2 regions of the Allobosea sp. F3-2 genome follow, and region 2 is predicted to be linked to the other one. Evidence: predicted binding sites of a transcription regulator. Region 2 holds the regulator's gene; the other holds the start of a gene.
The links. Region 2 encodes HrcA, which represses chaperone genes, less so after heat shock. Its sites were predicted from a motif close to GTTAGCACTCNCNNNNNGNGAGTGCTAAC; they were not measured.
Positions count from the first base shown of each region.

Region 1 (15,847 bases), 1.2 Mb from region 2:
CCGACTTGTTGACCTGTTGCACCTTCAGGAGCGGCTTCAGGTGCCGCGTCTCAATGCAGATCACCGGCAGGCCTGCTGCCGCCAAGCCGTTCACCAGCCACTGCGAGAGCGGACCGGCCTCAATCCCGATCCGACCATAGTCGCCACTGATGGACGTGAGCAGCACGACGAGATCGTCCGGCTCGGTCGCAACCTTCTGCTCGAACACAACCTTGCCGGCTTCGTCGACGACGCACACCGCCGTCTCCTTCACCAACACGTCAAGACCTACGAAATGCGCCATCGCCGTCGCTCGCTGCGAGGTCAGGCCCTACCTCTCCGGCGCCGTATGTGATGAGGCTGCGCACTCCCGCTCCCAGATCGCGCACAGCCACTGCGATACGCTATCTTTCGGGCGCCCAGCCAAACTTGGTCATGAACGTGCCGGCTCGTGATCCTAATTGGCCCCTCAAGGCCTATCGGCTCACCGGCCTCTATGTTTGGGGCGCTGCTGGCGTAAGACCGTGACGGCGCATGATATCCGCCATCCTGGCCCGGTCCGGCGGACCACCGGCTGCGGCGTTGACCACCTCAAACGCCTCGCGGAAATACTCCGGACCGATCTCGGCCGGCGTAATCACGCAGAGCATCTTCGCGTCCTTGCTTCCGTTGTTATCGAACCGATGAACGGCGCCTCGCGGAATGCACAACGCCTGTCCCGGCCCGACATCGATGTGTTTTCCGTTGACGGTCCAGGTCAGCACACCGTCTACGCCGTAGATCGTCTCTTCGTAATGGTCGTGGCTGTGCGCTGGAGCTGGCAGACGCTGCGCGGCCGGGACCATCAGCTCAAAGGCCGCAATGCTGCCGTTCGAGTTATCTCCGGCCAACAAGAAGCGAACCGCGAGCCCTTTGGTGGCGATGGTCTCGTCGGACGGATTGACGTGAGGGCCTATGACTGGCTGGGGCATTGTCCGAGCTCCCTTGGTAAATTACATTTACTAGCTCACGGTAAACGCCGTTTACCGAAAGTCAATGCTCTCTCCCTGAAAGTTCGTCGATGAAAACCGAGGACATGCTGATCGGCGCCTTGCTGCGCGTTCCGGCCCAAGCGATCCAGCGCCGGCTTATCAAGGAGCTCAACGCTGCCGGTTTTGACGAGCTGCGCCTGCCGCATATGGCGGTCCTACAGTTTCCCGGGCCGGACAAGGTTCGTCCGGGTACGCTCGCCGAGCGCGCCGGCGTGAGTAAACAGGCCATCAACCAGCTGCTGAGGAGCCTCGAGGGTTTCGGCTATATCGTCCGGTCCGACGTTCAAGGTGAGGGCGGCGCGCGGCTGATCCATTTTACCGAACGCGGGCACGCCGCATTCTCCAAGATGGTCGACGTATTGCGCGACATCGAGCGCGAGTGGAGCACCGAACTCGGGCCCGAGCGTTTCGCCCAGCTCAAAGCGCTGCTGTTTCTCGTCTGGGATAGTCCGCTGGCTCGCTAGCCGAAGGCATTTTGCGGATTCCTCGGCTTATGCGAGGCGACAGATCATACGGCCCGTCGCATCCAAATCTCGGAATGCTCGCTTTTCTGCAGCTTGTGGTGGCTTAGGCGACCTTTGCAGGGTCTGCTTTTCGGAGGCAGTCGCAACCACGCGGTGAGGGCCGGACATGACCCCTTCTCGGACGTTCCCAACGTCAGATTCCAAGCCGTGGTTCGAAGCGAAGTTGTGAAGGCAGGAACTGGCGCGATGCTGAAGTGGTGTGCCGAACGCGAGGGGGCGGTTCCTTCCCGAACATGTCAAGGGCACTATTGTTCAGGCGCTTGTGTCCGACTATGCGACCTTGTCCGTGCCTGTTGAACGGGCATAGTTGGCCCAAAGCTGGCATTCAGAAGGTCCGCTTGCGGGCGGCGCGATGAGGGCCGGTCCTGACACTGGCTGTGTCAAAACGCTGCTCTGGATCGCGAAGCGCGAGTTCGCGGCTGAGAGGCTGTACTGGCACGCTGCGATCGTTGGCCGGTACGAGCGGGAATAACGTGAAAATGCTCCGGCTCGGGCGAATCCCCCAATCGCACGCAATTCATTCTCGACAAGGACAGCTTCCGGTCGGACCTGCGCCAAAGTAGAATGGGCCGCCGAAGGCGGCCCATGGCGTTATCAGTATCGCTAATGCGATCGTGTGTTGGCTAGTAGTCCATTCCACCCATGCCAGCCATGCCGCCGCCCGGCATTGCCGGCGCGTCTTTCTTCGGCGCTTCAGCAATCATGGCTTCGGTCGTGATCAGGAGCCCAGCGATCGAAGCTGCATCCTGCAGGGCAACCCGGACGACCTTGGCCGGGTCGACGATGCCGGCCTTGAGCATGTCCACATACTCTTCCGTCTGCGCGTTGAAGCCGTAGCTCTGGGACTTGTTGTCCGTGATCCGGCCGATAACGGTCGAGCCCTCAACACCCGCGTTTTCCGCGATCTGGCGGATTGGAGCTTCCAGCGCCCTGAGCACGATGCTGATGCCGGCTTGAACATCGGGGTTACGATTGCTGAGCTTTCCGATGGCGCCTCTCGCGCGCAGCAATGTTACGCCGCCGCCCGGCACGATGCCTTCTTCGACCGCCGCTTTCGTGGCGTGCATGGCATCCTCGATGCGGTCCTTCTTCTCCTTGACCTCGACCTCGGTCGCGCCGCCGACCCGGATCACCGCGACGCCGCCGGCGAGCTTGGCCAGACGCTCCTGGAGCTTCTCGCGGTCGTAGTCCGAACTGGTCTCCTCGATCTGCGCCTTGATCTGGGTGATGCGGGCCTCGATCGCGATCTTGTCGCCCGCGCCGTCGATGATCGTGGTGTTCTCCTTCTCGATGTGCACCCGCTTGGCGCGGCCCAGCATGTCGAGCGTCACGTTTTCGAGCTTGATGCCGAGGTCTTCCGAGATCGTCTGGCCTGCGGTCAAGACGGTGATGTCCTCGAGCATGGCCTTGCGGCGATCGCCGAAGCCCGGAGCCTTGACGGCCGCCACCTTCAGGCCGCCACGGAGCTTGTTGACGACAAGCGTGGCCAGAGCCTCGCCTTCGATATCCTCGGCGATGATGACCAGCGGCTTGCCGGACTGCACGACGGCCTCGAGGATGGGCAGCAGCGCCTGCAAGGACGACAGCTTCTTCTCATGGACGAGGATGTAGGGGTCTTCCATCTCGGCGACCATCTTCTCGGCATTGGTGATGAAGTAGGGCGAGAGATAACCACGGTCGAACTGCATGCCCTCGACGACGTCGAGCTCGGTCTCGGCGGTCTTGGCCTCCTCGACGGTGATGACGCCCTCGTTGCCGACCTTCTGCATGGCCCGGGCGATCATGTCGCCAATGGCCTTGTCGCCGTTCGACGCAATTGTGCCGATCTGACTGATTTCCTCGGAGGAGCCCACCTTCTTCGCCCGGGCCGCGATGTCTTTCACGACCGCGGCTACGGCGATATCGATGCCGCGTTTCAGGTCCATCGGGTTCATGCCGGCCGCGACCAGCTTGAGACCTTCTTTTATGATCGCGGCGGCAAGCACTGTCGCGGTCGTGGTGCCGTCTCCCGCGAGATCATTGGTCTTCGAGGCGACTTCGCGCACCATCTGGGCGCCCATGTTCTCGAACTTGTCGGCGAGCTCGATCTCCTTGGCGACAGCGACGCCGTCCTTGGTGACGCGCGGCGCCCCGTAGGACCTGTCGATGACCACGTTGCGACCCTTGGGACCGAGCGTGACCTTGACCGCGTTGTTGAGGATTTCGACGCCCCGCAGCATCCTGTCGCGTGCATCCGTGGAGAATCTCACGTCTTTGGCAGCCATGACTTGGAACTCCGGTGGGTCGCGACGAGCGGGGCGTGGCTCAGGCCGCCTTCTTTTTGAGCGTGGCGGTGCCCTCGATCACCCCCATGATGTCGGATTCCTTCATGATCAGGAGATCCTGGCCGTCGATCTTGACCTCGGTGCCCGACCACTTGCCGAACAGGACGCGATCGCCCTTCTTGACATCGAGCGGGGTCAGCTTGCCGGCTTCGTCGCGGGCGCCAGGGCCGACGGCGACGACTTCACCCTCCTGGGGCTTTTCCTTGGCGGTATCGGGGATGATGATGCCACCCTTGGTCTTCTCTTCGCCTTCAAGGCGCCGGACCACGACGCGATCATGCAGCGGACGGAATTTCATGAATTCCTCCATATCGACAATTTGCACGAACTGGCGGGCTCTCGACCGGAGCCTCTGCGGCCGACGATCCGGCGCTCCATCCGCTTCACGTCGGACGGCTCAGTACCGAACACAGAACAACTGTTAGCACTCTTGCTAATTGCGTGCCATTGGATTTGATGGGCGCCTTGGGCCTCCGTTTAATGTCACAGACCGGCTGCGCGAGGCCCGGCACACGGTGCTGGACCTACTCGCGGCTAACGTGCTGCGGCTGGAGGCGTGGAAACCGGATGACTGATTAAGCCGGTGGGGCAACGTCGGCTTCCGGGCGACATGCGATAGTCAGCTACTGGCGCCGCTCACCCTTTCGAGCGCGGTCCGAGAATACAAACTCATCTCGCCGCGGGCAGCAATGGCGTAGCCTGCTGAAGGTGTAACCCGCACAGATCCAGAAACGCGGCCGCAGGCTTTCGCCAGACTCTGGCTGCCCGGCAAAGATGTTGACCGCAACACCATCAACCGATGAGCTACGACCGGATCGTGGCGGTCAAGGCTTCCTTAGTCGCCTGCGGCGTATCCGCAACCGTTGTTCAGCCATCGGCCCAACGCTGCTGCAGGGCCGAGACCGACATGTAATCGTAGGAGAAGTCGGAAATCGCCCAATAGCGCAGGCTGTCCTGCTGGAATGCCCAGAGGTGATCGTAGATCTTCTTGAAGTTCGGGTTGGCGGCTGACATCTCCGCATAGAGGTCTCGGGTAATCTTGTAGCTCGCCTTGAGGATGTCGTTCGGCAGAGGCCTTAGCTGGGCGCCGCCGGCGAGCAGCCGTTTGAGAGCCACCGGGTTGAGCATGTCGTATTTTGCCTGCATGTCGTGGCCGGCAGCCATCGCGCAGGTCTTCAACGCCCTCTGGTAGGCGGGCGGCAGGCTGTTCCACTTCTCGAGATTGATGAAGAAGCTCAGCTCGGCGGAGCCGTCCCAGAAGCCCGGGTAGTAGTAATAGGGCGCGACCTTGGCGAAGCCGAGCTTCTCATCGTCATAAGGGCCGACGAACTCGACCGCATCGAGCACGCCGCGCTCCAGGGCCGGATAGATGTCGCCCGCCCCGAGCTGCTGCGGGACGACCCCCATCTTCTGCAGCACATTGCCGCCGAGCCCGCCGATGCGCATCTTGAGGCCCTGCAGATCGGCGGCCGACTTGATCTCCTTGCGGAACCAGCCGCCCATCTGGGATCCCGTATTGCCGCCGGGCAGATTGTAGAGATTGAACTTCGCGTAGAACTCGTTGAGCAGTTCGAGGCCGCCGGCCTGGAAGAGCCAGGCCTGCATCTGCCGGCTGTTCGGGCCCCAGGGGATCACCGTGCCGAAGGCGAAGGCGGTGTCCTTGCCGATGTAGAAATAGGAGCCGGAATGGCCCATCTCGACGGTGCCGTTCGAGACCGCATCGGCGACCTGAAGGGCCGGCACGATCTCGCCCGCCGCGAAGACCTGGAGCTTGAACCGGCCGTCGGTGACCGCCGACAGGGCCTCGGACAGATAGGTGCAGGCTCCGTACAGCGTATCCAGCGATTTCGGATAGCTCGACGCCAGGCGCCATGTGATGGACGGCATGCTCTGCGCGATGGCGGGCGATGCGATCCCGGCGGCGGCGCCGGCGCCGGCACCCTTCAGAAATAATCTGCGCTGCATTGAGGTCGTTTCCTGCCTGATGTTCTGGTTAGCCGAAGCCGGCGCTCGGCAGCATGGCATGCGCCGATCGCGGGCCACAATCGACGCAGCCGGCATCGACGCCCTGCGGGAACAGCGGGTCGGGACGGCAGGGCGGTCTCGCGCTCCCTTCAGTCCGAAGTGCTCGCTTCCATCAGCTTGACGACCACCGTCAGCAGGCGATTTGCCGGCGTCGCGACGCCGAGCCTTTCGCCGGCCCGGACGATGTAGCCGTTGAGATGGTCGATCTCGGTCGGCTTGCCCCTGGCCAGATCCCGGGCGGTCGAGGAGAGCTGATCGGGCATCGTGGCGGCGAGGCCGAGCACCTTTGCAAGCAGGCCGTCCTCGATCCGCACGCCGCAGGCGCGCGCCACGGCGAGGCCCCAGCCTGAACATCTCGGCGAGCGCCGGGCTCGCCGGCCCTGAGCCGATGACGAGCTCGCCGCGGCCATGATGACGGACATGCCCCGACCGGGACATCTCTGCCGCGACATAGACGGCCGTCGGGATCACCGGCCTTCCCAGGACCTGCTGCAGGCGCTCGGCATTGTCGACGCCGTTCTGCAGGCTGAGGATCGTAGCGCCGGCCTCGAGATGAGGCCCATTTCATGGCCCGCCGCGACGGTATCGCCCGATTTGACGCAGAACAGGACGAGTTCCGCATCGCTCACGCCCGACGGCTCGGCGGTTGCCGTGACCGCAAGGGATTCGGTGAAGGCTGCGGTCTCCAGGGTGAGGCCGTGATCCCGGATCGCCTTCACATGCTGCGGCCGCGCGACCAGCGTGACCGCATGACCGGCCCGCGCCAGCATGGCACCGTAGTAGCAGCCGACGGCGCCCCCATCACAGCGATCTTCATCGATTCCCCTCCTGCCGGGGCGACAGTATTCCTGCGCCGGTCCGTCTCGGCCACAGGAAGCTGTCGTCCAGCTCGGCGGGATCCGGGCAGCCGAGATGGATGAGCGTGTTCATGAACTCGTCGCGCAGGATGTCGATGATCGCCTTCGGCCCGTCCGACAGGCCCAGGGCCGCGACGGCGAACAGAAAAGGGCGCCCCATCAGGACGAAGTCGGCGCCGCGCGCCAGGCTGCGGGCGATGTCGTCGCCGGTCCTGACGCCGCTGTCCAGAATGATGGTCAGAGCGTCGCCGCAGGCTTCGCGGATGGCGGGCAGGACCTCGATCGGCGCGGGGGCCGCATCGAGCTGACGCCCGCCATGGTTGGAGACGACGATGCCGTTCGCGCCCAGCCGTGCGGCCGTTCGGGCGTCCTCGGGGTTCAGGATGCCCTTGATGACCAGGTGATGCGGCCAGGCCTTGCGAATGCCTTCGATCCGGCTCCAGTCGAGGGCAGGGCAGGAGAGCTGGCGGGAGACGAATTCGGCATGTTTCAGCCCGCTCATCGCTCCCCTGTTGTCAATGAAGTTCGCCATGCCCAGGCGCGTGCCGAACAAGGCTCTCATCAGCCAGGCCGGGTGTCGCCCGACATCGAGGATCGTGCGCAGCGAGGGGCGCAGGGGAATGGCCAGGCCATTGGCCAGGTCCCTGACGCGCTTGGCCGGAACGGGAATGTCGACCGTTACCACCAGCGTGGTGACGCCCGCCTTCAGCGCCCGGTCGATCAGGGCAGCCGCGGTGGCTTCGTCGGAGCCGGGATAGAGCTGGAACCAGAGATTGTCCTGCGCGATATCGCGGATGGTTTCGATCGACGTCGTCGCCGCCGTCGACAGGACATAGGGGATGTTCCGCTCCCTGGCGGCGCGGGCGAGGGCGCGGTCGGTCCCGGGGCGGATCAGATCTGCAAATCCCATCGGCGCGACGCCGAAGGGCGCGGCGTAGCGGCGGCCGAAGATCGTCACCACCGACGTCGCAGCCGAGCAGTCGCGCAAGGCCTGCGGCAGCAGGGCGATCTCCTCGAAGCGTGCGCGATTGCGCGCAAGCGCGATCTCCGACCCTGCGCCGCCCTCGACGAAATCGAAGATGGCCCGCGGCAGGTGCCTGCGCGCGATCTCGGCCATCTGACGTGTGGTGAAGACGCCCTTGGTCGGCACCACCTCGTTCCTCCTTCGCAGCCTGGCGTCCTGCGCTGGCGACATGCCCATGACGGACGGATGCGCAAGTCCAGAAACATCACGAATGCAAGGCAGCCGGAAGGTGCCAGAGCGCGACCGGGGCCGGACTTCCGGTCATGGGCCGATGGTGCCACGGGGCTTCAGCCGGCAGCGAAGGCCCTCGAAAGTGTCGCCACGCCGCCTTCGTCTTCGTTTGCGGCCAATTTTCGCCTGAGCGTAACGAAGACACTGAATTGCAACGCACTCGATGCTGGAGGATCGGAGGTTGAGTTTAGGGTTTGATATTTACGACGGCGCGGGTCGATGAGATTCCCCGGACGAGAACGGACGTTTTTTGTGCTAGTTGTCAGAGTCTGCTTTCCGGCAACCGCCGAATGTCGGCAAATGGCGCATTCCCCAGATCGCATGTTGAGGCTCTGCTTATCCCTCAGCTCCACGGATTGACAGTATCGTATAGGTATATTATCCTATAATCGCCGGCCCGATCCTGTGCCGCCGAACGCCAGGCATGATGTGCGACCCCGTCGAGCCGCCGGGCGGCTTCGATCCGCGCGAGGGCTTCCGTGGCGGTCAGCTTTCCCGGCACGATGGAGGCAAGCGTCGCGAAGCCCGGCGCTGACGAGGCCGATCGTCGTCATCGTCACCGCGCTCGACGACTGCACGAGCAGCGTGACGATGGAGCCCCAGAAGGCGCCGGAGAGCGGCGTGGCCGCCGCCTTGCCGAGGACGGTGCGCAGGGCGGATCCCGCCAGCGCCTTCAGGCCGTCGGTCATGACGGTCATGCCGAGCAGGAACAGCCCGACGCCGCCGAGAATGGCAATTGCTGTCGACATGCACGTCTCAGCCCCCTGTGCTTCGCGCACCGAGCTCGTCGGAGTCATAACGTCTGCCGAACCGATGCCATAGCCTCCCCATTGCGCCGACGCCCCGCAGCGGTGGCGAGCGATAGCGTCATCGACGTGCGGGAGCCCGACGACTTCCGTCCATGGTGCTTCCCCGAAGGTTGTTTCCAGGCCTAAACTGCGCCATGACGCTGCGTTCAGCTCCAAATAATCTAAAGGTTTCCGCAAAATCGGGTGGCTCGAATTCGCTGTTTTACCTAGCCGGTATTGTTTCATCCGGGAGGTCATGTTTCTATGCGGTGTTGAAGCGACACAGTTGGGATGCCAGCCGTGGACCGCAGGCATTTCTTGCAAGCAGGCCTATGCGGGGCGGCTGGGGTGGTTTCAGCCCAGTCTGGTTGGGCCCAACCGTCTGCGCCACGCCGCATCGGCATGTTGGTCAATGGTGGTCCCGGAGCGTTCCATGAGGCGTGGCGCCGTACCTTCGCGCAGGATTGCGCACAGCTCGGCCTGATCGAGGGGCGAGACTTCACCGTTGAGCCTCGCTTTGCGGAAGGCCAGCTCGGCCGTCTGCCGGAGCTTGCCACGGAGCACGTTCGTCAGGGCGTGGATGTCATCGTGGCGCTCGGAGGACCAGCCGCCAACGCAGCGCGGCGGGCAACGCCGACGATCCCGGTGATCTTTGCCATTGTGACCGACCCGGTTGCTCTCGGGCTGGCCGAAACCGCGCAGAGGCCGGGGCGCAACGCGACGGGCATCACTAGCCTCGACCCGCGGCAGGCCGAGGCGCAAATGCGGCTGCTGAAGGACGTCTTTCCGGGGATGGAGCGGGTCGCGGCCTTGAGCGACCAGACGATCCCCGGAGCCGATGCTTCCGGTCTTGCGCCGATCGATCGTGCGAACAAGGCGGCAGCCGAAGCGCTTGGATTGCGCCCACAGATCGTGAAGCTGCCGGCGCCCACCGCCGCTGCGCCTGATCCAGATTTCGATGCCGCTTTCGCAGCCATGGTACGGGACAGTGCCCAGGCCGTGGTGGTCTTCGATACGCCACTCAACTTCAGCCACGGCAAGCGCCTCGCTGATCTCGCGGTGACACATCGGCTGCCGACCATGTTCGCTGGCGGCATGAGCGCTGTGGGTGGCTTGATCACCTATGGCACATCGGTCGCCGACACTTGGCGCCGTCTCCCGGCCTTCATCGACAGAATCTTCAAGGGCACGCCTCCGGGAGAGATCCCGGTCGAGTTCATCACGCGGCGCGAGCTCATCTTCAATCTCAAGGTTGCCCAGAGCATCGGCGTCACGATTCCGCCCGAGCTCTTGGCGCGGGCGGACCAGGTGATCCGATGAGTCCGCAATTGCTCAGCCGCCAGCGCTGCTGAACGCCTCGCTGCGGGGATTGATGCCAAGCGTCTGTTGGTCCATCGGCGCCGGGTATTCCTCGTCCAGCGCGGACAAGGCTTCTCCGGACAGTGCCGCTTTGAGCTTCGCCTGGTCCAGCTCGCCCTCCCAGCGGGCCATGACCAGCGTCGCAACGCCGTTGCCGATCATGTTCACCAAGGCTCGGGCCTCGCTCATGAAGCGATCGATGCCGAGGATCAGCGCCATGCCGGCGACCGGGATCGCCGGGACGACGGAGAGCGTGCCGACCAGCGCGATGAAGGAGGCGCCGGTGACGCCGGATGCGCCCTTCGAGGTCAGCATGGCAACGGCGAAGATCGCGAGCTGCTGATGCAGGCTTAGATCGGTGTTGGTCGCCTGCGCCACGAAGAGCGCCGCGAGCGTCATATAGATCGAGGTGCCGTCGGTGTTGAAGACATAGCCCGTCGGCACGACGAGGCCGACCACCGGCTTGGAGCAGCCGGCGCGCTCCAGCTTCTCCATCAGGCTCGGCAGGGCCGAGTCGGAGGAGGAGGTGCCGAGCACGATCAGGATCTCTTCCTTGATGTAGGCCAGGAACTTCAGGATGCTGAAGCCGGCCCAGCGGGCGATCAGCCCGAGCACGCCGAGGACGAAGATCAGGCTGGTCAGGTAGAAGGTCGCGATCAGCAGGAAGAGCGGGCCGAGCGAGGAGACGCCGTAGCGGCCGATGGTGAAGGCCATGGCGCCGAAGGCGCCGATGGGCGCGAGCCGCATGATGACATTGATCGCCCCGAAGACGAGCTTCGAGCCGGCATCGATGACGTCGCGCACGGGTCTCGCACGCTCGCCGAGATGCGAGAGCACATAGCCGAACAGGATCGAGATCAGCACCACCGGCAGGATGTCGCCCTTGGCGAAGGCATCGACCACGGTGTTCGGGATGATATTGAGCAGGAACTCGGTGATCGTCTGCTCGCCAGCCTTGCCGGCGTAGACTTGGACGGCCTTGGCGTCGAGTGCGGAAGGGTGGGCGTTGAAGCCGGCGCCCGGCTTGACGACATTCGCGACGACGAGGCCGATGACCAGCGCCAGCGTCGAGACCGCCTCGAAATAGAGCAGGGCCTTGCCGCCGACACGGCCGACTTTCTTCATGTCGCTCATGCCGGCGATGCCGGAGACGACGGTGCAGAAGATCACCAGCGCGATCACCATCTTGATCAGCTTGATGAAGCCGTCGCCGAGGGGTTTCATCTCGACGCCGATCGATGGCCAGAAGTGGCCGAGCACGATGGCGAAGGCGATGGCGATCAGAACCTGGACGTAGAGGATGTTGTACCAGCGCTTGGCCGGCCGTGGTGAAGGATGATCTGCAGCCATTTTTTTCCTCCCTGGGCGCATGGCGTCGCCGCCGCGGACGGGTGCGTCCGCGCTTGGTGTGGTTCTTGGCTAGGCGTCTGGCAGTCTCTTCATGTCGCCGGCTCAGGCCGGCGATGGGGCCTGGAGAGGCATGACGAGCAGGATGGAGGCCGGCTCGCCGGTATCATTGCTGAGCTGGCGCCCTTCGCCGGGCGCGATCCGGCAGGAATCCCAGCGTTGCAGGCTGACCTTGTCCTGTCCGTTCGAAACAGTGACCGTGCCGTCGAGCACGACATAGAGCTTCTCGACTGCGGAGGCGTCGAGTGTGGTGCCGCCGCCGGGGGCAATGGTCGAGACGCCGAGCCAGGCGGTGTCGGCCGGGCCGGCTTCGCGGCCCTGCAGCCGCACCATGCGCATCAGCGCATGGCCAGGGGCGTCATAGGGCGGGGCCTCAGTGAAACGAACGACATGCATGGTTCACGCTCCCGGCACGAGCACGACGCGGTCGCGCGAGGAGCCCATCACCGCCTGATAGGCGGCATGGGCGTCAGCGAGCGGGTAGATCGCGCTCTGCTTGATCGGAAAGGGCTTCAGGAAGCCGTCGGTGAAGCCGGGAGCGAGATCGCGCAGGATCGCGCCGGTCTCGACGGAGCTCAGCGCGATGGTGTCGATGCCGACATAGGTATGGCGGCCCTTGTAGAAGGCCAGGATGTCGAAGGTGACGAAGCGGTCGATCACGGCGATGAAGATCGCCCGGCCGCCGACAGCCATCGATTTCTGGCCGATCTCGTAGAAGGGGTCGCCGACCGTGTTGAAGACGATGTCGGCGCCCTTGCCCGCGGTCAGCTCGCGCACCCGCGCCGGGACATCCGTGCCGCTGGCGGAAATGATCTCGACCGGGGTGCTGGCATGGCCGGCATAGGGCTCCTCGCGACGCACGACGCCGATCACCTTGGCGCCGCGCCAGCTCGCGATCTGCGCCGCCGCCTGGCCGACCTTGCCGTTGACGCCGAGGATCAGCACGGTCTCGCCCGCCTTCGGCAGGCCGGCGCGCCGCAGGCCCTCCCAGGCGGTGACGAAGGGGACGCCGATGCCGGCGGCTTCCTGCATCGTGACGCCCGCCGGGACCGCGACGACCGCCTCGGCCTCGACGATCAGATGACTCGCATGGGAGCCGTCCTGGCGGATGCCGAGATCGCCGGAGGAGCCGAAGACCGACTTGCCGATCAGCGCTTCCGGCCCGGCCACGATCTTGCCGGCGAAATCGCGGCCGGGCGTGCGCGGGAACACCGCATAGGGCATCAACCCGGTCGCCGCCTTGGCGTCCGACGGGTTGACCGCCGCAGCCTGGATCTCGACCACGACCTCGTGGTCGGCGAGCGGGCGCAGCGGCCGCTCCTCGATCGGGAGCGCGATCTCCTCATAGCTCGCCGCCTTGGCGTGGAGCCGCAAGCCCCGCACGGTCAGCAGGTGGTCGAGCGGAGCCTGTCGGGCGACGGTTTCCTGGACGATGGCTTTCTGGGCGAAGGACATGGTGGTTCGATCCTGATGGAGGGGTCAGGCGACCCGTTTCGCGCCGGTGGCGCGGTCGGGCAGGCCGATGAGGGCGCGGGCTTCCTGCGGCGTGGCGATCCCACCGCCGAGGTCCTCGACGATGCGGCGGGCCTTCTCGACCAGCGCCGCGTTCGAGGGGGCGAGCACGCCGTGGTCGAGATAGACGCCATCCTCCAGCCCGACGCGGACATGGCCGCCAGCGAGATAGGAGAGCGCCACGGTCTGGAAGGCCGAGCGGCCGATGCCGATCGCGGTGAACAGCGCGCCTTCGGGCAGGAGGTTGCGGGCGTAGAGCACGGTCTCGGGCGAGGGTTGAAAGCCGTAGCGCACGCCCATGACGAAGGAGGTCAGCGGCTGCGGCTGCAGCGTGTCGTCCTTGATCAGGTCGTTCAGCAGCGCGATGTCGCCGGAGTCGAACAGCTCGATCTCCGGGCGCACGCCGGCCTCGGCGATCACCCTGGCCATGCGGCGGACATTGCTGGGCGTGTTGATCACGACCTCGCCGCCGGAATTCATGGTGTTGAGGTCGAGCGTGCAGATATCGGGCTTGAGCGCGGCGACATGGGCGACGCGCTGCTCCGGCACCATCAGTGTCGTGCCGGGGCCGGCGACCTTGGGATCCTGCTCGGAGGGCACGAAACGCCCGCCCGGGCCCGTGGTCAGGTTGATGATCAGCTCCGGGTTGCGGGCGCGGATGCGCTCGACGACTCCGCGGTAGAGCGCGAGTTCCATCGAGGGGCGGCCGGTCTGCGGATCGCGCACATGGATGTGAACAATCGCGGCGCCGGCTTCAGCCGCGGCCAGAGCGGATTCGGCGATTTGCTCCGGGGTGATCGGCAGATGCGGGCTCTGTTCCGGCTTGGTCAGGTTGCCGGTGATCGCGCAGGTGATGAAGACCTTTGGCAGCGGGGCGCGCATGGGGTTTCCTCCGCTAGAGCGCGCGGCCGCCATCGACCTGGATGATGTGTCCGGTCGAGTAGCCGAGCATGGTGGCGCAGGCGGTGATGGCGGCGGCGATGTCCTCGGCCTCGCCGATGCGCTTCAGCGGCGTCGAGGCCTTGACCTTGTCGTTGAAGTCGGAGCCGCGACCGGGGACGAACTCGGTATCGACGACGCCCGGCGAGACCGCGAGAACCCGGACTTCCGGTGCCAGCACCCGCGCCAGCGCCTTGGTCATCACGTCGATGCCGGCCTTGGCGGCGCAATAGGCGATCGAGGAGCCGATGGCGGTGAAGGAGGCGATCGAGGAGATCGAGACCACGAGCCCATCGCCCGAGGCCTTCAGCATCGGGGCGAAGGTGCGGATGGTGGCGAACTGTCCGCGCCAGTTGACCTGCAGCATCCGGTCGATCAGCTCGTCGGTCAGCGCGTCGAGATCGGCATGCGGAACCGGCTTGGTGTAGCCGGCCGCATTGATCAGGATATCGAGCCGGCCGAAACGGGCTTGGATGGCGTCGCGCAGGGCGATCAGCGAGGCCGTATTGGCGACGTCCGCGACATAGGCCGCATGTCCGTCGCCGAGTTCGGCAAGGAGAACCTTCGCTGCCAGCGTGTCGCGCTCGCTGTCGAGATGGGTGACGACGATGGTCGCACCGGCGGCGGCAAGCATGCGGCTGGTGGCGGCGCCGATGGCGCCGGCGCCACCGACGACGAGCGCGACCTTGCCGTTGAGCGAGCGCGGATAGAGCCTCCGGGGCGGCGCGGCGACGATGGTGTCCGACTGGGCGAGAGAAGACATGGCTGTCCCTGCTTCTGAATGGGTGGGGCCGGGTGGCTAGCGGATCGGAGGGACCGGCAGCTTCGCTTCGCCGGGCTCCATTACGAAGGCATAGTCGAAGAGGTACCAGGGCCCCTCGACATCGGGGTCGGGGGCGGGGCCGCTGCCGAGCCGGAAGTCGCCGATGAGATGGCGGGTCACGCCGAAGACGACATCGGTTTCGAGATGCTGGTCGTCATCGACGAAGACCTGGGTGATCAGCGTCCGGAAGCCCGGCTTGTAGGCGAGGAAGTGCAGATGGGCCGGGCGGTAGGGGTGACGCTCCTGAGCCCGCAGCAACTCGCCGACGGGGCCGTCGGTCGGGACCGGGTAGCCGGCCGGCTTCACCGAGCGAAACGAAATGCAGCCGCCGGCATCGGTGGTGAACTTGCCGCGCAGGTTCATTTCGGCCTGGTCGGGATCCTGGTTCTCGTAGAGTCCGACCGGCGAGGCCTGCCAGATATCGACCTCGACACCGGCAAGCGGGCGGCCTTGCGGGTCGGTGATCCGGCAATTGGCGAAGAGGGCGGGGCCGGGCGTCTCCGAGCGGATGATCGAGCCGCCATTGGGCGTCGTCGGCGAATGCATCCGCCAGAACGGCCCAAGCAGGGCTGCGGCGGTTTCTGTGGCGCCATTCTGGCCGTTGTTCAGCAGGCAGACCAGCGTCGAGAAGCCGATCACATCGGAGAACAGAACAGCTTCGTTGTGGCTGTCATTGGTCGCCTGGCCGATGCGGTTGAGGAAGTCGAGGCCGAACTCGAACTCGTCCTCGGTCAGTCGGACCTCCCGGGCGAAGGCATGCATGTGCCGAACAAAGGAGGCCATCACCTCCCTAAGCCGAGCATCCGGCGCCCGCGACATGGCGTCGAGCACCACTGGCGTAACGGCATCCTGGGTTTCGATGATGTGGGAGCGGAGCGCCGGCTCCGCTCCCACCGGGGTTGCCCTCTCATTCATTGGTGCTTCCTCCGTCGCTTGTTCGGCCTGTTGGCGCATTAGCTGTGCGATCGATTGCATTGGTAATTATGCGATCGATTGCACGTTGTCAAGCCGGCCGAAAAATGCT
Region 1 covers NZ_CP042331.1:5,307,265-5,323,111, forward strand. The annotation lists partial or broken gene FQV39_RS33875 (IS110 family transposase) at 1-283, opposite strand, end outside; gene FQV39_RS24570 (cupin domain-containing protein) at 474-950, opposite strand; gene FQV39_RS24575 (MarR family winged helix-turn-helix transcriptional regulator) at 1,040-1,474, shown strand; gene groL (chaperonin GroEL) at 2,158-3,798, opposite strand; gene groES (co-chaperone GroES) at 3,839-4,156, opposite strand; gene FQV39_RS24590 (TRAP transporter substrate-binding protein) at 4,726-5,823, opposite strand; gene FQV39_RS34250 (ketopantoate reductase family protein) at 5,973-6,215, opposite strand; partial or broken gene FQV39_RS34255 (2-dehydropantoate 2-reductase) at 6,322-6,417, opposite strand; partial or broken gene FQV39_RS34460 (ketopantoate reductase family protein) at 6,465-6,797, opposite strand; gene FQV39_RS24600 (alpha-hydroxy acid oxidase) at 6,697-7,893, opposite strand; partial or broken gene FQV39_RS24605 (Na/Pi symporter) at 8,517-8,744, opposite strand; gene FQV39_RS24610 (ABC transporter substrate-binding protein) at 9,186-10,103, shown strand; gene FQV39_RS24615 (dicarboxylate/amino acid:cation symporter) at 10,116-11,492, opposite strand; gene FQV39_RS24620 (cupin domain-containing protein) at 11,595-11,945, opposite strand; gene FQV39_RS24625 (quinone oxidoreductase family protein) at 11,949-13,004, opposite strand; gene FQV39_RS24630 (beta-keto acid cleavage family enzyme) at 13,029-13,943, opposite strand; gene FQV39_RS24635 (SDR family NAD(P)-dependent oxidoreductase) at 13,957-14,763, opposite strand; gene FQV39_RS24640 (dioxygenase family protein) at 14,800-15,738, opposite strand.
Region 1: a site for HrcA is predicted at 4,279-4,307, ahead of groES (co-chaperone GroES). Genes of this name have one in related genera too.

Region 2 (15,847 bases):
AGCAGGAAAAAGGCGCGTCAGCCGGGACAGAGCGAACATGATGGCCGTCCATATCGAGAAAATCGTCTCGCGCTAACACAGTATTCCGCCCAGAGACAAAGAAAATCTGTAATTTTTAATTATTCTAAAGAAATGAATACTGTAATCTTCTTGGAAACAGGCAATGTACGATCACGAAATATGAGATTCGAAAAGCATCCCGCGCTTAACGGGAACTGGAGCTCCACCGCTGCCGCACAGAGACGCGGCAGGCCTTTGCCGCACGGCACGATTTGTGCTCGAAATCACGGCGACGACGATCGGCCCGCTTGGGCCGGCGACAGCGGAAAGGATGGGGTCCGTGGCCTACCGCCATGTCATCGGCTCGCGGAGCTATGTCTTCGAAGATTTGCGCGACCTCATGGCCAAGGCCACGCCGTTGCGCTCGGGCGATCAGCTCGCCGGGCTGGCAGCAGCCTCGGCCGAAGAGGCCGTCGCGGCTCGGATGACGCTGGCCGATTTGCCGCTCACGACCTTCCTCCACGAAGCGCTGATCCCCTACGAGGTCGACGAGGTCACCCGCCTGATCCTCGATACGCATGACGCGGCAGCCTTTGCTCCTGTCGCAAGCCTGACAGTCGGCGGCTTCCGCGACTGGCTGCTGTCGGATGATGCGTCGAGCGAGGCGCTGGCCCGGCTTGCCGGAGGCATCACACCTGAAATGGCAGCTGCCGTCTCGAAGATCATGCGCCTGCAGGATCTGATCGCCGTGGCGCGGAAATGCCGGGTGGTGACGCGCTTCCGCAACACGATCGGCCTGCCCGGCACCATGGCGGTGCGCCTGCAGCCGAACCACCCGGCCGACGATCCGCGCGGCATCGCCGCCTCGATCATCGACGGGCTGTCCTATGGCTGCGGCGATGCCGTGATCGGCATCAACCCGGTCTCCGACAATCTCGGCGTACTTTCAGACCTGCTCAAGCTGCTCGACGAGGTCATCCAGCGCTATGCCATCCCGACGCAAGGCTGCGTGCTGACCCATGTCACCTCCTCGATCGAACTGATCGGGCGCGGCGCGCCGGTCGATCTCGTCTTCCAGTCCGTCGCCGGCACCGAAGCGGCCAATCGCTCCTTCGGCATCGATCTTTCCGTGCTGCGCGAGGCTTACGAGGCCGGGCTTTCGCTGAAGCGCGGCACGCTCGGGCAGAACCTGATGTATTTCGAGACGGGTCAGGGCTCGGCGCTCTCGGCGGAGGCCCATCACGGCGTCGACCAGCAGACGCTGGAGGCACGCGCCTATGCGGTCTGCCGCGCCTTCGATCCCCTGCTGGTCAATACGGTCGTCGGGTTCATCGGGCCGGAATATCTCTATGACGGCAAGCAGATCACCCGCGCCGGGCTGGAAGACCATTTCTGCGGCAAGCTGATGGGCCTGCCGCTGGGCTGCGACGTCTGCTACACCAACCATGCGGAAGCCGATCAGGACGACATGGACGCCCTGCTGACGCTGCTCGCAGCGGCCGGGGTCACCTATGTCATGGGCGTGCCGGGCGCCGACGACGTGATGCTGAACTATCAGTCGACTTCATTCCACGACCAGCTCTACATCCGCGATCTGCTCGGCCTGAAGCGCGCGCCCGAATTCGAGCGCTGGCTGCAGGAGCAGGGCCTGACGGGCACCGATGGCCGGCTCCTGGCTCAGGCCGGCGCGCCACGCCTTGTGACGTCTCTGGCGGAGATGGTGGCATGAGCGCGCCCGACCCGTGGCGGAAGCTCTCGGCGCTGACGCCGGCGCGCATCGGCATCGGACGCGCTGGTTCGGGCCTCGGCACGCACGAAACCCTGCGCTTCGCCCTCGCCCATGCGCAGGCCCGCGACGCCGTCCACGCCGAACTCAACGCGGCCGCGCTCACAGTCGAGCTCGCATCTCTCGGACTCACCTCCCTTCAGGTCGCGAGCCGGGCAGCCGGGCGCGCCTCCTATCTGCTGCGACCCGATCTTGGCCGCAGCCTCGCTTCGGAAAGCCACGCCGCGATCGCGTCTAGCGGAGTCGCCGGTTGCGACATCGCGCTCGTCATTGCCGACGGCTTGTCGGCGCGGGCCGTGCAGGCCCATGCCGCCCGCTTCGTCGCGGCCTTCCTGCCGATCGCGGAGCGCCGCGGCTGGTCGCTGTCGCCGGCCGTCATCGCCTCGCAAGGCCGCGTGGCAATCGGCGACGAGATCGGCCTGCTCGTAGGCGCAAGGCTGACGCTGCTGCTGATCGGCGAACGACCCGGCCTGTCCTGCCCGGACAGCCTGGGGCTCTATGTCACCTACGCGCCGCGTCCGGGCCGCAACGACGGCGAACGCAACTGCGTCTCGAACATCCATGGCGCAGGTCTGGCGCCCGCCGAAGCCGCAGCGCGCGCTGCCTGGCTGGTCGAGGCTGCATTCTCGCGCGGGCTCTCCGGCGTCGCGCTGAAGGACGAGAGCGCCGCCGGGACGAGCCCGCGCCTCGCCGCCGACGCACCCTGAACCCTGCCGTCATGGCCGGGCTTGACCCGGCCATCTCGCGACCAGCGCGCTCTGGTCCAGAGATTCTCGGGTCTACGCTTCGCTTCGCCCGAGAATGACGTCTGCCCCCGCCATGGCTTCAAGCGCCCGCTGCGCGAAGCGCTGCGCCAGAGGCGCAAACTCCGCAGCATTGGCAGCGGCAGCTGTTCCGCTCCTGACACGGTCGGCAATGCCGACGAAGATCACGGCGAAACGGAACAGCGCGAAAACGAGATGGAAGCGCATGAGCGGAGCGGTCGGCACCGCATGCTCATAGTAATGCGCGAGGAATTCGCGCTCGGTCGGAATGCCAAGTGTCGCATGGTCGAGCCCGAGGATGCCGCCATATTCGTCCGGCGCCGTATGCCAGGGCATGGCGCAATAGCCGAGATCGGCGAGCGGGTGGCCGAGCGTCGACAATTCCCAGTCGAGGATGCCGATCACCTCGGGCTTCGTCGGATGGAACAGCAGGTTGCCGAGCCGGAAATCGCCATGCGCGATCGCGACCTGCCCGTCATCGGGCGGCAGATGCGCCGGCAACCAGTTGGCCACCGCGTCCAGCTCCGGGATAGGTTCTCCCGGAGATTCGCGCAGCTGCTTGGTCCAGCGCGCGATCTGGCGCTCGAAGTAATTGCCGGGCCGGCCGAAATCGCCGAGACCAACCTCGTCGGGCTTGACGGCGTGGAGCTTCGCCAAGGCCTCGGCCATGCCGAGATAGAGACCGCGCCGTTCTGCCGGCACGAGACCAGGCAAGGCGCAATCATGGAAGATCCGGCCGTCGAGCCGCTCCATCAGATAGAAGGGCGTGCCGAGTGGCTCGGGCTCGGCATGGAAAAGCACCGCGCGCGGGACCGGCACATCGGTCGATGCCAGGGCTTCGAGAACACGGTATTCCCGGTCGATAGCGTGGGCGCCACGCAGGATCGGGCCCGACGGCTGCTTGCGCAGCACCAGACGTTGCCCGCCGTGATCGACGAAATAGGTCGGGTTGGATTGCCCGCCGCCGATTCGCTCGATGGAGAGCAAGCCCGGGCCGAAGCGCTCGTCCAGGAAGACCGCCAAAGCGGCGGGGTCGAAATCGGTCTTGCCGCCTGAAGCCTCGCCGCCCTGTCCGGTCATCGCGATGCCTCAGCCCTGTGCTTGTCCGGCGACGGGCCAGCGCCAGAAATCCCGGCCTTCCTCAGTGAGGAAGCGGTTCAGCACCATCTTGTGAACCTCGTCGGCGCCATCGACCAGCCGCGCCTGGCGGGCGTAGCGGTAGATCCACTCCAGCACTGTGTCCTTGGAGTAACCGCGTGCGCCGTTGATCTGGATCGCGACATCGGCGGCATCGTGCAGGACATTCGCGACCTGGACCTTGGCCATCGAGACCTCCTTGCGGGCGAAGCCGCCACGATCGAGCTCCCAGGCCGCCTTCATCACCAGCATGCGGCCGATTTCGATGCGCATGGCGAGATCTCCGAGCTTGAGCTGGATGCTCTCGCGATCGGCGAGGCGCTGGCCGAAGCCGTAACGCTCGGCGGCATAGGCCTGCGCGATCTCGATGCAGCGCTTGGATAGGCCAAGCCAACGCATGCAATGGGTCAGGCGGGCCGGGCCGAGGCGAACCTGCGTCACCTTCATGCCCCTGCCCTCGCCGCCGAGCACATCCTCGGTCGGGATTTCCAGCCCATCGAACTCCAGTTCGCAATGGCCCCCATGCTCTTCCGGCCCCATGATCTCGATGCGTCGGAGGATGCGCCATCCCGGCTGATCGGCATGGAAGAGGAAGGCGGTGAGGCCGTTGCGCGCATCGTCCGAGGTGCGGGCGATCAGGATGAAGTGCTTCGCCTCCTCCGCGCCGGTGATGAACCATTTGCGGCCGCTGACGACATAGCGGTCGCCGCGCCGCTCGGCCTTGGTCAGGATCATCGAAGGGTCGGATCCGCCGCCCGGATGCGGCTCGGTCATGGCGAAGGCGGAGCGGACCTCGCCCTCGACGATGGGTTTCAGCCAGCGTTCCTTCTGGTCGGGCGTGCCCAGCGCCTCCAGCACCATCATGTTGCCGTCATCCGGCGCAGCCGAATTGAAGGCGACGGGGCCGAAGATCGAGCGGTTCATCTCCTCGTAAGCGACCGCCATGCCCATCTTGCCGAGTCCGGCCCCGCCGGTCTCGGGCTTGAGCTGCAGGCACCAGAGCCCGGCGGCACGGGCCTTGGCGCGCAAGGTCTCCAGCAGAGGCAGCGCGATATTGCCATGGGCGTCATAGGACGTCTGGTCCGCTTCGAGCGGCATGATCTCGCGCTCGACGAAGGCAGCGATGCGGGCGCGATAGTCTTCGATGCGGGGGGAAATCTCGAAATCCATGGCCGTTCTCACAGGGACGAAACGAGATGGCCGCCATCGACCTCGATGGTCGCGCCGGTGATGTAGCTGCCAGCGGCCGAGGCGAGCAGCAGCAATGCGCCGTCGAGTTCCTCCGGCCGGCCGAGCCGGCGCTGCGGGATGCGCTTGACGAGTTGCTGCCCGGCTTCGGTGGCGAAGAAATCGCGGTTGATGTCGGTCTCGATATAGCCTGGGCACAGCGCATTCACCCGGAGACCGTCGCGCGCCCATTCCAGCGCCAGGGCCTTGGTGAGCTGGATCACGCCCGCCTTGGAGGCCGCATAGGCGCTGACGCCGCCCGCGACACGATGGCCGAGGATCGAGGCGATATTGACGATGGCGCCGCCCTTGCCACTCTCGCGCATGCCGCGCGCGACCGCCTGAGCGACGAGGAAGACGCCCTTCAGATTGGTGTCGAGCACCGCGTCCCATTCGGCTTCGGAAAGGTCCGCGGCTCGGCCGGCGCCGCTGATGCCGGCGTTGTTGATCAGGATGTCGAAGGGCCGGTCGCCGAGCGCATTCGCGATGGAGGCGGAATCGGCGACGTCCAGGGCAAGGCTATGAGCGGTGCCGCCCGCTGCGGCGATCACTTTCCCGGCGGCCTCCAGCGCGGATTGCCTGCGCGCCGCCAGCGTGACCGCGACGCCATGACGCGCGAGCACTGTCGCGAAGTGCAATCCCAGCCCGCCTGACGCCCCCGTCACCAGGGCGCTCTTCCCAGAAAGATCCTCGAACATCAGGCATCCCGCTTCGAACGCGGGCAACTGTCGGCCGGTTGCCGGCTGTGATCAAGCGCGTGCCATGCAAAAAGCCCGGCGCCACGCGCCGGGCTTTGCTTGATGTCCGAACAGCCGCCGGTGGGGTCAGTGCCACCGCTGACGGTCGTACCATGCATCAATGTCGCTACGGACCTGATCCTTGGCGATGCCGTAACGCTCCTGGATCTTGCCTTCGAGCTGGTCGCGCTTGCCAGCGATGACGTCGAGATCGTCATCGGTCAGCTTGCCCCACTGCTCCTTCACCTTGCCCTTGAGCTGCTTCCAATTTCCTTCGACCCGATTCCAATCCATCGGATGCTCCTTTCTCGTGAGTGGATGGCTTATCAACGTCTCAGGAGTGGAATGGTTCGGCAGCCGCCGGATCCTTCGGACGCAGTTGCATCATTTTTACCCGGATGATATTTGATACGCCGTTCTGATGACAGTGGCGACGAGCGATGCGCAGCGAAGATAGAAAGGCGGCAACGGCCGCCTACAAGGAACGAAAATCGGTGGCGGGCATCTATGCCTTCCGCTGCGAGGCGAGCGGGCAGATCTGGGTCGGCCGCGCGCCCGATCTGGCGACGATCGAGAACCGCCTGCGCTTCACGCTGCGCCATGGCAGCCACCGGCAGCGCAGCCTGCAGACAGCGTGGAACGCGCAGGGGTCCGACGCCTTCCGGTTCGAGGCGCTCGAAAGGCTGGAGGACGAGGATATCGCCTATGTGCTCGATCGGGTGCTGAAGGAGCGCCTCGCCCACTGGCAGGCAAAGCTCAACGCCGAGGCGCTCTAGAATGCAGGCGGCGCGCTGGAGCGCCGCCGCTCAGTCGTCCATCTTGAGGGCGGCGATGAAGGCTTCCTGCGGGATTTCGACCTTGCCGAACTGCCGCATCTTCTTCTTGCCTTCCTTCTGCTTCTCCAGAAGCTTGCGCTTGCGGGTGGCATCACCGCCATAGCACTTGGCCGTCACGTCCTTACGCAGCGCGCGGATGGTCTCGCGGGCGATGATCTTGCCGCCGATCGCGGCCTGCACCGGGATCTGGAACATATGCGGCGGGATCAGCTCCTTGAGCTTCTCGCACATGGCGCGCCCGCGTGCTTCTGCGCGGGTACGATGGACGAGCATCGAGAGCGCGTCGACCGGCTCGGCATTGACCAGGATCGACATGCGCACGAGGTCACCCTCGCGATAATCGGTGATCTGGTAATCGAAGGAGGCATAGCCCTTCGAGATCGACTTGAGGCGGTCATAGAAGTCGAAGACCACCTCGTTGAGCGGCAGATCGTAGACGACCTTGGCGCGCGAGCCGACATAGCCGAGGTCGATCTGCAAGCCGCGGCGGTCCTGGCAGAGCTTCAGCACCGAGCCAAGATATTCGTCCGGCGTGAAGATGGTGGCGCGGATCCAGGGCTCCTCGATCGCCTCGATCTTCATCACATCCGGCATGTCGGCCGGATTGTGCAGCTCGATCGCGCTGCCGTCGCGCAGGCGCAGGCGGTAGACGACCGACGGTGCCGTCGAGATCAGGTTGAGGTTGAACTCGCGCTCCAGCCGCTCCTGGATGATCTCGAGATGCAGCAGGCCGAGGAAGCCGCAGCGGAAGCCGAAGCCGAGCGCCGCCGAGGTCTCCATCTCGTAGGAGAAGCTGGCGTCGTTCAGGCGCAGCTTCGCCATCGCGCCACGCAGCAGCTCGAAATCGGCGGCGTCGACCGGGAAGATGCCGCAGAACACCACCGGCTGCACCGGCTTGAAGCCCGGCAGCGGCTCGGCGATCGGCTTCTTCTCATCGGTGATGGTGTCGCCGACGGCGGTATCGGCGACCTCCTTGATTGAGGCGGTGAAGAAGCCGACCTCGCCGGGGCCGAGTTCCTTCACTTCCTGCATCTTGGGCTTGAACACGCCGACGCGGTCCACGCCATAGGAGGCGTTGGCGCGCATCATGCGGATGGTCATGTTCTTCTTGAGCACGCCGTCGATGATGCGCACGAGCACGACGACGCCGAGATAGGCATCGTACCAGCTATCGACCAGCATCGCCTTGAGCGGAGCCTCCGGGTCGCCCTTCGGCGGCGGCAGCTTGGTGACGATCGCCTCCAGCACGCCCTCGATGTTGAGGCCGGTCTTGGCCGAGATCGGCACGGCATCCGAGGCGTCGAGGCCGATCACATCCTCGATCTGCTCCTTGATCCGCTCGGGATCGGCGGCGGGCAGGTCGATCTTGTTGAGGACGGTAACGATCTCGTGGTTGGCGTCGAGTGCCTGGTAGACGTTGGCGAGCGTCTGCGCCTCGACACCCTGCGAGGCGTCGACGACCAGCAGCGAGCCCTCGCAGGCCGCGAGCGAGCGCGAGACCTCATAGGCGAAGTCGACATGGCCGGGGGTGTCCATCAGGTTCAGGATGTAGGTCTTCCCATCCTTCGCCTGGTAATCCAGCCGCACCGTCTGCGCCTTGATGGTGATGCCGCGTTCCTTCTCGATATCCATCGAGTCGAGGATCTGGTCGCTCATGTCGCGGGCCGCGACGGTGCCGGTCTGCTGGATCAGACGGTCGGCCAGCGTCGACTTGCCGTGGTCGATATGCGCGACGATCGAGAAGTTGCGGATATTGTCGATGGTGCGGGTGCTCATGCGCGCGCCATAGCAGTGAAGCCGCCTGCCGCCAAGCGCCGGCCCGCAAATGCGCCTGCGCCGGGCAGGCTTGCCATTCTAATATAAGAGAATTATTCTCTGATTCATGGAATTCGAGAACGACATCGAGATCGACCGGTTGCTAGGGCAGCGACTGAAGGCCGCCCGCCAACGCCATCGCCTGACGCTCGACGGGCTCGCTAAGCGCAGTGGCGTCAGCCGTGCCATGATCTCCCGGGTTGAGCGCGGCGAATCGAGCCCGACGGCCGCGCTGCTGGTCCGGCTCGGCTCCGGCCTCGGCCTCTCGCTCTCGGCACTGCTGGAAGAAGATGCAGGAACCGGGCCTCTGGCGCGCCGCGACGCCCAGCCGGTCTGGCGCGATCCGGCGAGCGGCTATCTGCGCCGCAACGTCTCGCCGCGCCGCACGGGCTCGGGCTTCGAGATCGTCGAGGTCGAACTACCCGCCGGTGCCGAAGTCCGGCTCGACAATGCGAGCGGCGCGCCGGCACTCGACCAGCAGGTCTGGGTGCTGCAGGGCCGCCTCGACCTATCGGTCGACGGCCTCCTTCACGAGCTCGCCGAGGGCGACTGCCTGCAGATGCATCTGCGCGGCGCCATCATCTACCGCAATCCAGGCACCACGCCCGTTCGCTACGCCGTCATCCTCGCCGCCAAGAGTGGCGCCTTCCCGGGACATATCGCATGAACGCGACCACCCTCACCGTTGCTGTCGAGGCGCTTGATGCCGAGGCCGCCACAGCTGCCATCCCGGCGCTGGCGGAAATCCTGCGCGATTGCGTCGCCAACGGCGCCTCTGTCGGCTTCATGAACTGGAACACGCTGGCCGACTATGAGCGCTTCTGGCGCGATGTCGCGGCGAGCGTTGCGGATGGGCAGGTCATCCTGCTCGCAGCGCGGACCGCAGACGGCCTCGTCGGCACGGCGCAGCTCCATCTGATCGGCAAACCGAACCAGCCGCACCGGGCCGAGATCGCCAAGGTGCTCGTACATTCGCGCGCGCGCCGGCAGGGTATCGGCGAGGCGCTGATGCGCGCGGCCGAGGCGATCGCGCGGGAGAAGGGCCGCGACCTCCTGGTGCTCGACACCGACGAGCACGGCGCGGCAAGGCGGCTCTACAATCGGCTGGGCTGGACCGAGGTCGGCACCATCCCGCGCTATGCGCTGATGCCGGACGGCGCCGATTGCGGCTCGACCTTCTTCTACAAGGAACTACGCTGAGGGAGCACTCCTACCGTCAGCTCTTGCGTGCCCTGCGCAGCATGACGGTCGGGCCGGCCTGCTTGCCCGTGCTGCAGGAGACCTCGGCGATGTCAGCGAACTGACCGGCTTTGAATGTGCAGTCCCGCGGGTGACCGAACATGCGCTTGCCGCTGCAGTGAACGACGAAGCTGTTGACCTTGGCGCTTGCGGTGGCGCCGATCTTGGAACCGCTGCCCGTCAACATGCATTCGACATAGCCCCCCGGATCATTTCCCTCAGCATCACTTCCTGGCCGACGACATCGATGACCAGGCCGAGATGACCTTCGCGCTCGGCGAGGAGAACCCAGTCACCCTTGAGATCCGAAAGGGCGGGCGCCGCGGCGAGAGGCCCGATCAGGGCGGAAACAGCTCCGCATACCGCGATGCCGCGGCACGCCATGCGAATCCATCTGCCTCGCATCATCCCCTCCAGTGCTCGACCGGCGCGAAGACGGCGCGCGACGGTGAATTCCTCTCGAAACCTTCGCGACGGTCGGCGACGCGCTCCTCCGCAATTCCCGCGATACTGCGAAACAGAAACAACCCAGCCCCGACGGCCGCCGCCGGAACGAGGCCAGCGGACCCGAGATACGGCAGGGCGCCGACAGCGAACTCACCGAGGGATTTCACTGCGTCGCCAGCCCCGGACGCCGGCGTGAAGATGGTTTTGAAGATGCCTTCGACCGCCTGACCGACGCCGGGGATCGCTCCCAGACCGCCGAGGATACCGGCGGCGCCGACGCCAATGGCGGCTTTGCGATTATTGTCGGCAGCCACAATTGCAGGCACGCCATCATCATACAGGTCTCCCGGTGTCGCCCGTGCTCGCGCCCGCGCGATCGGCATCGGCAACCCACCGGCGAGAGCGAGTAACGTCGCATCGTCGGGCAGCCCCGTCGCCGGCAGGCCGTTTTGCATCTGAAAGGCGAAGAGGGCCCCGGAGGTGATTGGACCGAAGAGGCCATCGACCTTGCCCACAGAATAGCCCAGACGAGCCAGCTGCTCCTGCACGCGTTCCATCTCGGTCCGTCCGCGCGTGACCGAGGGCGAGGGAGTCGTTGCAACGGTTCCGGGCATGCGCAGCCGCGCGGCCCAGGCTCCGTAGGCCGTTTCCAGGCGTGTGTCGTAACGGTTCGCAGCGTAGCCCTTGCCGTTATAGCGATACGCAAAACCCGCCCAATCGCGGCTCCGCAAGGCCTGCATCATCGCCGGATTCACCGCGATGAAGCGCAGCATCGCCTCGATCTGCGCAGTCGCGCCCGTCGCCATGTTCGCGATCATGTCGGTGGCCGAGGCGTAGCCCAGCGCGACCGCATTGAAGCCCATGATCTGACCGAGCCCCCAAGAGGCGGAACGGTTGGCGAGTTCCTCATGGATCGCCCGGGCACGCTGCAGCAGGCCGAGACGGCCTGCACGCCCCTGATCGGCATATTGCGAGGAGCGCTGCCAGCTCGGGATGGCGAGGCCCTCCGCTTCCGCCCGCACCAGAAGGGACGGCGCGGCCTCGCGCAGCAGCCGATGGAAGACATGCTTCTCGAACAGGAAGACGGGCGTGATGCCGTCAGCCTCGAAAGCGCGACCGTTGCTCTCGACCTCGACGACGGCGAGGGCCGCGGCCGGCTCCAGCCCCTGTCCCTGGGCCAGTCGCGTGATCTCGTTGACGATGTCCTGCGTGAAATCGACCATAGGCTCCCCCCTTCGATCAGAAACGCAGATTCGCGCCCGTCCGATGTTCGTCGACACGCTGGGCGGTGGTCGCCTGGGCGTTGCGCCAGAGCATGACGGCAAGCACGATCAAGATAATCCAGACTCCGCCTTTCGACCCCAGAAGGACCGGCAGGAGTGTCGGCAGGGAGCTTCCCGCCTCGTCGGCAACGGCTGCGGGCATGACCCAATCCGTCACGGAGGGCGATTGCACAACCTGCGTTGAAGCTGCTTCAGCCTTGGTGGCCAACTGACCCGTCTTCTCGAAGAGGCCTGTTCGCGCATCGGTCAGCCCCAACACGCCAAACAAGGCAGTCGCGAGCGCCAACCAGCGACCGCGGTCGGTCAGCGCGATCGTCTCCGAACCCTCTCGCTTCAGATCCCGCGCCGTCTCGTTGCGCCGCTCCGGCCAGAGCGGCATCGGTTCGCCCTTCCGAAGCTGGAACCAGGTCCGCGCGTCGACGATGCCGGTAGGCGGAATGCCATTGGCCTGCTGGAACGAGAAGACAGCAGTCATCGTCCGCAGCCCGTAGTCGCCATCTTCCTTCCCGACTGGATAGCCCTGCTCCTTCAGGAGCCCCTGAATGGCCTCGATCTGATCGACGGAATCGGGATTTGCGCCAGGGCGCAGCGGCAAGAATTCAAGGAGCGCCTGCCCACCATCAATCGCGCCGAGCACTCCGCGCTGCTCGTCCTCCAGGGCCTCCGTCGTAACCTGATCGTCTGGCACACCGAGCTGCAGGATATTCGGCAATAGGCCGCTGGTCGCGACCGGAGCGCGCTCGGTTGGCCAGCGATAACCAAGCAGCCTGGACTTCGGATAGCTGGAGACCTTGACGCTGTCCCCCTGGTTGCCGCCAAGCAGGAGCAGTTGGTCATCATCCTCGCGCAGAAAGAAGCCAACATGGCCATAAGAGCTGTTTGCCCCGTTGCGAGAAAGAACGACGATGCAACCTTCGCACGGCTCATCGAGCTTCGTACCGAGTTTGAGATAGCTCCGCGCCATCAGCGAGCGGCTCGAGGCGTAGCCGGAAAGCACGAGGCAGGCGCCGACGAAAGCCGCGCACCACGCCTCTTCGTCGCTGCGAACCTGGCCATGTCCCGACAGACGGAACATCTCCAATATCCGCGGCTCAGCCGCTGTGCCCTTGTATTCGGTGATACCTCGAAGGGTATTCGCGATCAGCCACCATGGGGACGACATGGGCACCTCATGCAACTTATGGTTGCACGATCAATGCATATGCGCCTCTTCAACGCAATGCCGTAGCGGCAACTGCGTTAATGCGAGAGGTTCATGAGAACGCCGGCCAGTGCCCGGCGCCTCGGTCTCGCAACCGTGAAGGGGGCTTCCGTCAGCCTTCGGCCTGAGCCGCGCCGCGGATATAGGGCTCGACCGGGCCCTTGAGCGTGATCGTCATCGGGCGGCCGAAGCGGTCCTTGGCGTTGCCGGCCGCGACCTTCACCCAGCCCTCGGAGACGCAGTACTCCTCGACATTGGTCTTCTCGACGCCCTTGAAGCGGATGCCGATGTCGCGCGCCAGCACCTCGGCGTCGTAATAGGGGCTGTCCGGGTTGACGGAGAGGCGGTCGGGAAGCTGCTCTGACATGGGCCTTGGCTCTTACGGGTTCGGGGCGCTTTCGCGCGGAGATAGCCTCATCCGCGGCGGAAGCCAAATTCTTCAAGATGGAAACACGCGGTCATTCCGGGCTTGACCCGGAATCCATCGTAGAGCGCAGGAGCGCTACGATGGATTCCGGATCGGCGCGGCGGAGCTTGTCCTTGGGCCAACCGAAGGTCGGACCCGAGGGCCGCTTGTCCGGAATGACGGCGTATGTCCTCAAAGAGATGTTGCGCGTCAGCGCTCGCCGTCGAGCAGGCGGCCGACGACCTTGGCGGTGTAGTCGACCATCGGGACGATCCGAGCATAGTTCAGCCGCGTCGGGCCGATGATGCCGACAACGCCGACGATGCGCTGCTCGGCATCGCGGAAGGGCGCCGCCACCATCGAGGAGCCGGACATCGAGAACAGCTTGTTCTCCGAGCCGATGAAGATGCGCACGCCGTCACCCTGCTCGGCGCGGGTCAGGAGGTCGATGACGTCGGTCTGCGTCTCCAGATCGCCGAAGAGCAGGCGGATGCGCTCGAGATCCTCCTGCGCCTTGAGGTCTTCCAGCAGGTTGGCCTGGCCGCGGACAATCAAGTGGCGGTCGCTGCTCGGGCCCGACGAGGTGGCGATGCCGTTCTCGACCAGCCTCGCGGTCAGCGCGTCGAGCTCGCGCTCCATCTGCGTGCGCTGCGTCGCGATCTCGCCGCGCAGCTCAGCGAGCGTCTTGCCGATGATGCGGGCGTTGAGAAAGTTCGCCGCCTCGCTCAGCGCCGAAGCCGGCAGGCCGGGTGGCAGCGCCAGCAGGCGATTCTCAACCGTGCCGTCCTCCGCCACCAGCACGACGAGCGCGCGGGCGGGATCGAGCCGGACGAACTCGATGTGCTTCAGCCGCGGGTCGGCCTTGGTGGTGACGACAACACCAGCACCGCGCGACAGGCCGGAGAGCAGGGCCGAGGCTTCGGTCAAGGTCTGGTCAAGGCTGCGATTCGTCGCGGCAGCCCTGATCTGCGCCTCGATGCGCGTACGCTCGTCCGAGGTGAGGTTGCCGACTTCCATCATCGCATCGACGAAGAAGCGCAGCCCTCGCTCCGTCGGAAGGCGGCCTGCAGAGGTATGCGGTGCATAGATCAGCCCCGCCAGCTCGAGATCGGTCATGACGTTGCGCACCGTCGCCGGCGAGAGCGACATCGGCAGCAGGCGGGCGATGTTGCGCGAGCCGACCGGCTCGCCGGTCGTCAGATAGCCGTCGACGATCTGGCGGAAGATCTCGCGCGAGCGCTGGTCGGTCTCGACCAGGGTGCTCACCGTTTCCGGGCGGGGTGTGTGGGCGCTCATGAGCCTTTGCGGACGAACCGTTCCTCCATCCTATTGTCGTCGTGCCGTGCGCATGGATCAAGGGGCGGAATGGGCCTCAGCCTTGCCGTATAGGGCGGGAGAGCCTACAAGCCGCCACTTCTCCGCAAGACAGGATCATTTCATGCGACCCTCCAAACGCGCCGCCGACGAGATGCGCAAGGTCACGCTCGAACGCGGCGTGGTGCGCTATGCCGAGGGCTCCTGCATGGTGACGTTCGGCGAGACCAAGGTTCTCTGCGCCGCCACCGTCGAGGAAAAGGGGCCGCCGTGGCTGCGCGGCACCGGCAAGGGCTGGGTTACCGCCGAATATTCGATGCTGCCGCGCGCCACGCATGAGCGCACGCGCCGCGAGGTCACCTCCGGCAAGCCGTCGGGCCGCACGCAGGAGATCCAGCGGCTGGTCGGCCGCTCGCTGCGGGCCGTGGTCGACCTGACCGCGATCGGCGAACGCCAGATCGTCGTGGACTGCGACGTGCTGCAGGCCGATGGCGGCACCCGTACGGCCTCGATCACCGGCGCCTGGGTCGCGCTGCACGATGCGCTGAAGTGGATGGAAGGCCGCGGGCTGCTCAAGGGCACCAACCCGCTGAAGGACCATGTCGCCGCCGTTTCCTGCGGCATCGTCGCGGGCCAGCCGGTGATCGACCTCGATTATGTCGAGGATTCCGGTGCGCAGACCGACGCGAATTTCGTCATCACCGGCGCAGGCGGCCTGGTCGAGGTGCAGGGCACGGCGGAAGGGGCGCCCTTCTCGGAGGAGGAGCTGCTCGCGCTGCTCAAGCTCGCCAAGGGCGGCGTGTCCAAGCTCGTCACGCTGCAGAAGGCTGCGGTGGCGTAGGCTCCCGCGTCATTCCGGGGCTTCGCGGCAGCGAAGAGCCCGGAACCCATGAACACTGGCCTTGCCGATGATCCGTGACGCTTCTTGAATAAGATCGCGATGATGCAGCCTGACGACAAAAACCTGTGTTCATGGGTTCCGGGCTCGCTCCTGCGGAGCGCCCCGGAATGACGGGGTCGCATCGCCTCCTCACCGGCAGGGTCGTGATCGCGACCCACAACCAGGGCAAACTGCGCGAGATGCGTCAGCTGCTGGCACCCTACGGCATCGAGCTCGTCTCGGCCGGGGAGCTCGGCCTGCCCGAGCCGGCCGAGGACGGCACCATGTTCTCGGAGAATGCGGCGATCAAGGCGGTCGCGGCGACCAAGGCGAGCGGCCTGCCGGCGCTCTCCGACGATTCGGGCGTTTGCATCGACGCGCTCGACGGGGCGCCCGGCCTGTTCTCGGCCAACTGGGCCGGTCCAGGCAAGGATTTCGCCCCGGCGATCGCGCGCGTGCAGATGGAGCTGGCGAAGCGCGGCGCCGCCACGCCCGACAAGCGCAAGGCGCATTTCGTCTCGGCGCTGGTGATCGCCTGGCCGGACGGCCACCAGGAGCTGTTCGAGGGGCGCGTCTTCGGCACGGTCACGCATGAGGTTCGCGGCGCGGGCGGCTTCGGCTACGACCCGATCTTCCTGCCCGATGGCCACGAGAAGACCTTCGGCGAGATGACGACCGACGAGAAGCACGGCATCCCGGCCGATGGCTCGCCCGGCCTGTCCCACCGCGCGCGTGCCTTCCACGCGCTTGCCGCCGCCTGCCTGAGGAAGCCGGC
Region 2 covers NZ_CP042331.1:4,118,542-4,134,388, forward strand. The annotation lists gene FQV39_RS18895 (ABC transporter substrate-binding protein) at 1-39, opposite strand, end outside; gene FQV39_RS18900 (ethanolamine ammonia-lyase subunit EutB) at 341-1,729, shown strand; gene eutC (ethanolamine ammonia-lyase subunit EutC) at 1,726-2,493, shown strand; gene FQV39_RS18910 (phosphotransferase family protein) at 2,566-3,630, opposite strand; gene FQV39_RS18915 (acyl-CoA dehydrogenase family protein) at 3,640-4,857, opposite strand; gene FQV39_RS18920 (SDR family NAD(P)-dependent oxidoreductase) at 4,866-5,612, opposite strand; gene FQV39_RS18925 (CsbD family protein) at 5,739-5,945, opposite strand; gene FQV39_RS18930 (GIY-YIG nuclease family protein) at 6,092-6,427, shown strand; gene lepA (translation elongation factor 4) at 6,458-8,263, opposite strand; gene FQV39_RS18940 (helix-turn-helix domain-containing protein) at 8,370-8,969, shown strand; gene FQV39_RS18945 (GNAT family N-acetyltransferase) at 8,966-9,502, shown strand; gene FQV39_RS18950 (hypothetical protein) at 9,519-9,728, opposite strand; gene FQV39_RS18955 (hypothetical protein) at 9,722-9,925, opposite strand; gene FQV39_RS18960 (N-acetylmuramidase domain-containing protein) at 9,946-11,211, opposite strand; gene FQV39_RS18965 (TIGR02594 family protein) at 11,228-12,439, opposite strand; gene FQV39_RS18970 (DUF3297 family protein) at 12,585-12,839, opposite strand; gene hrcA (heat-inducible transcriptional repressor HrcA) at 13,089-14,174, opposite strand; gene rph (ribonuclease PH) at 14,317-15,033, shown strand; gene rdgB (RdgB/HAM1 family non-canonical purine NTP pyrophosphatase) at 15,201-15,847, shown strand, end outside.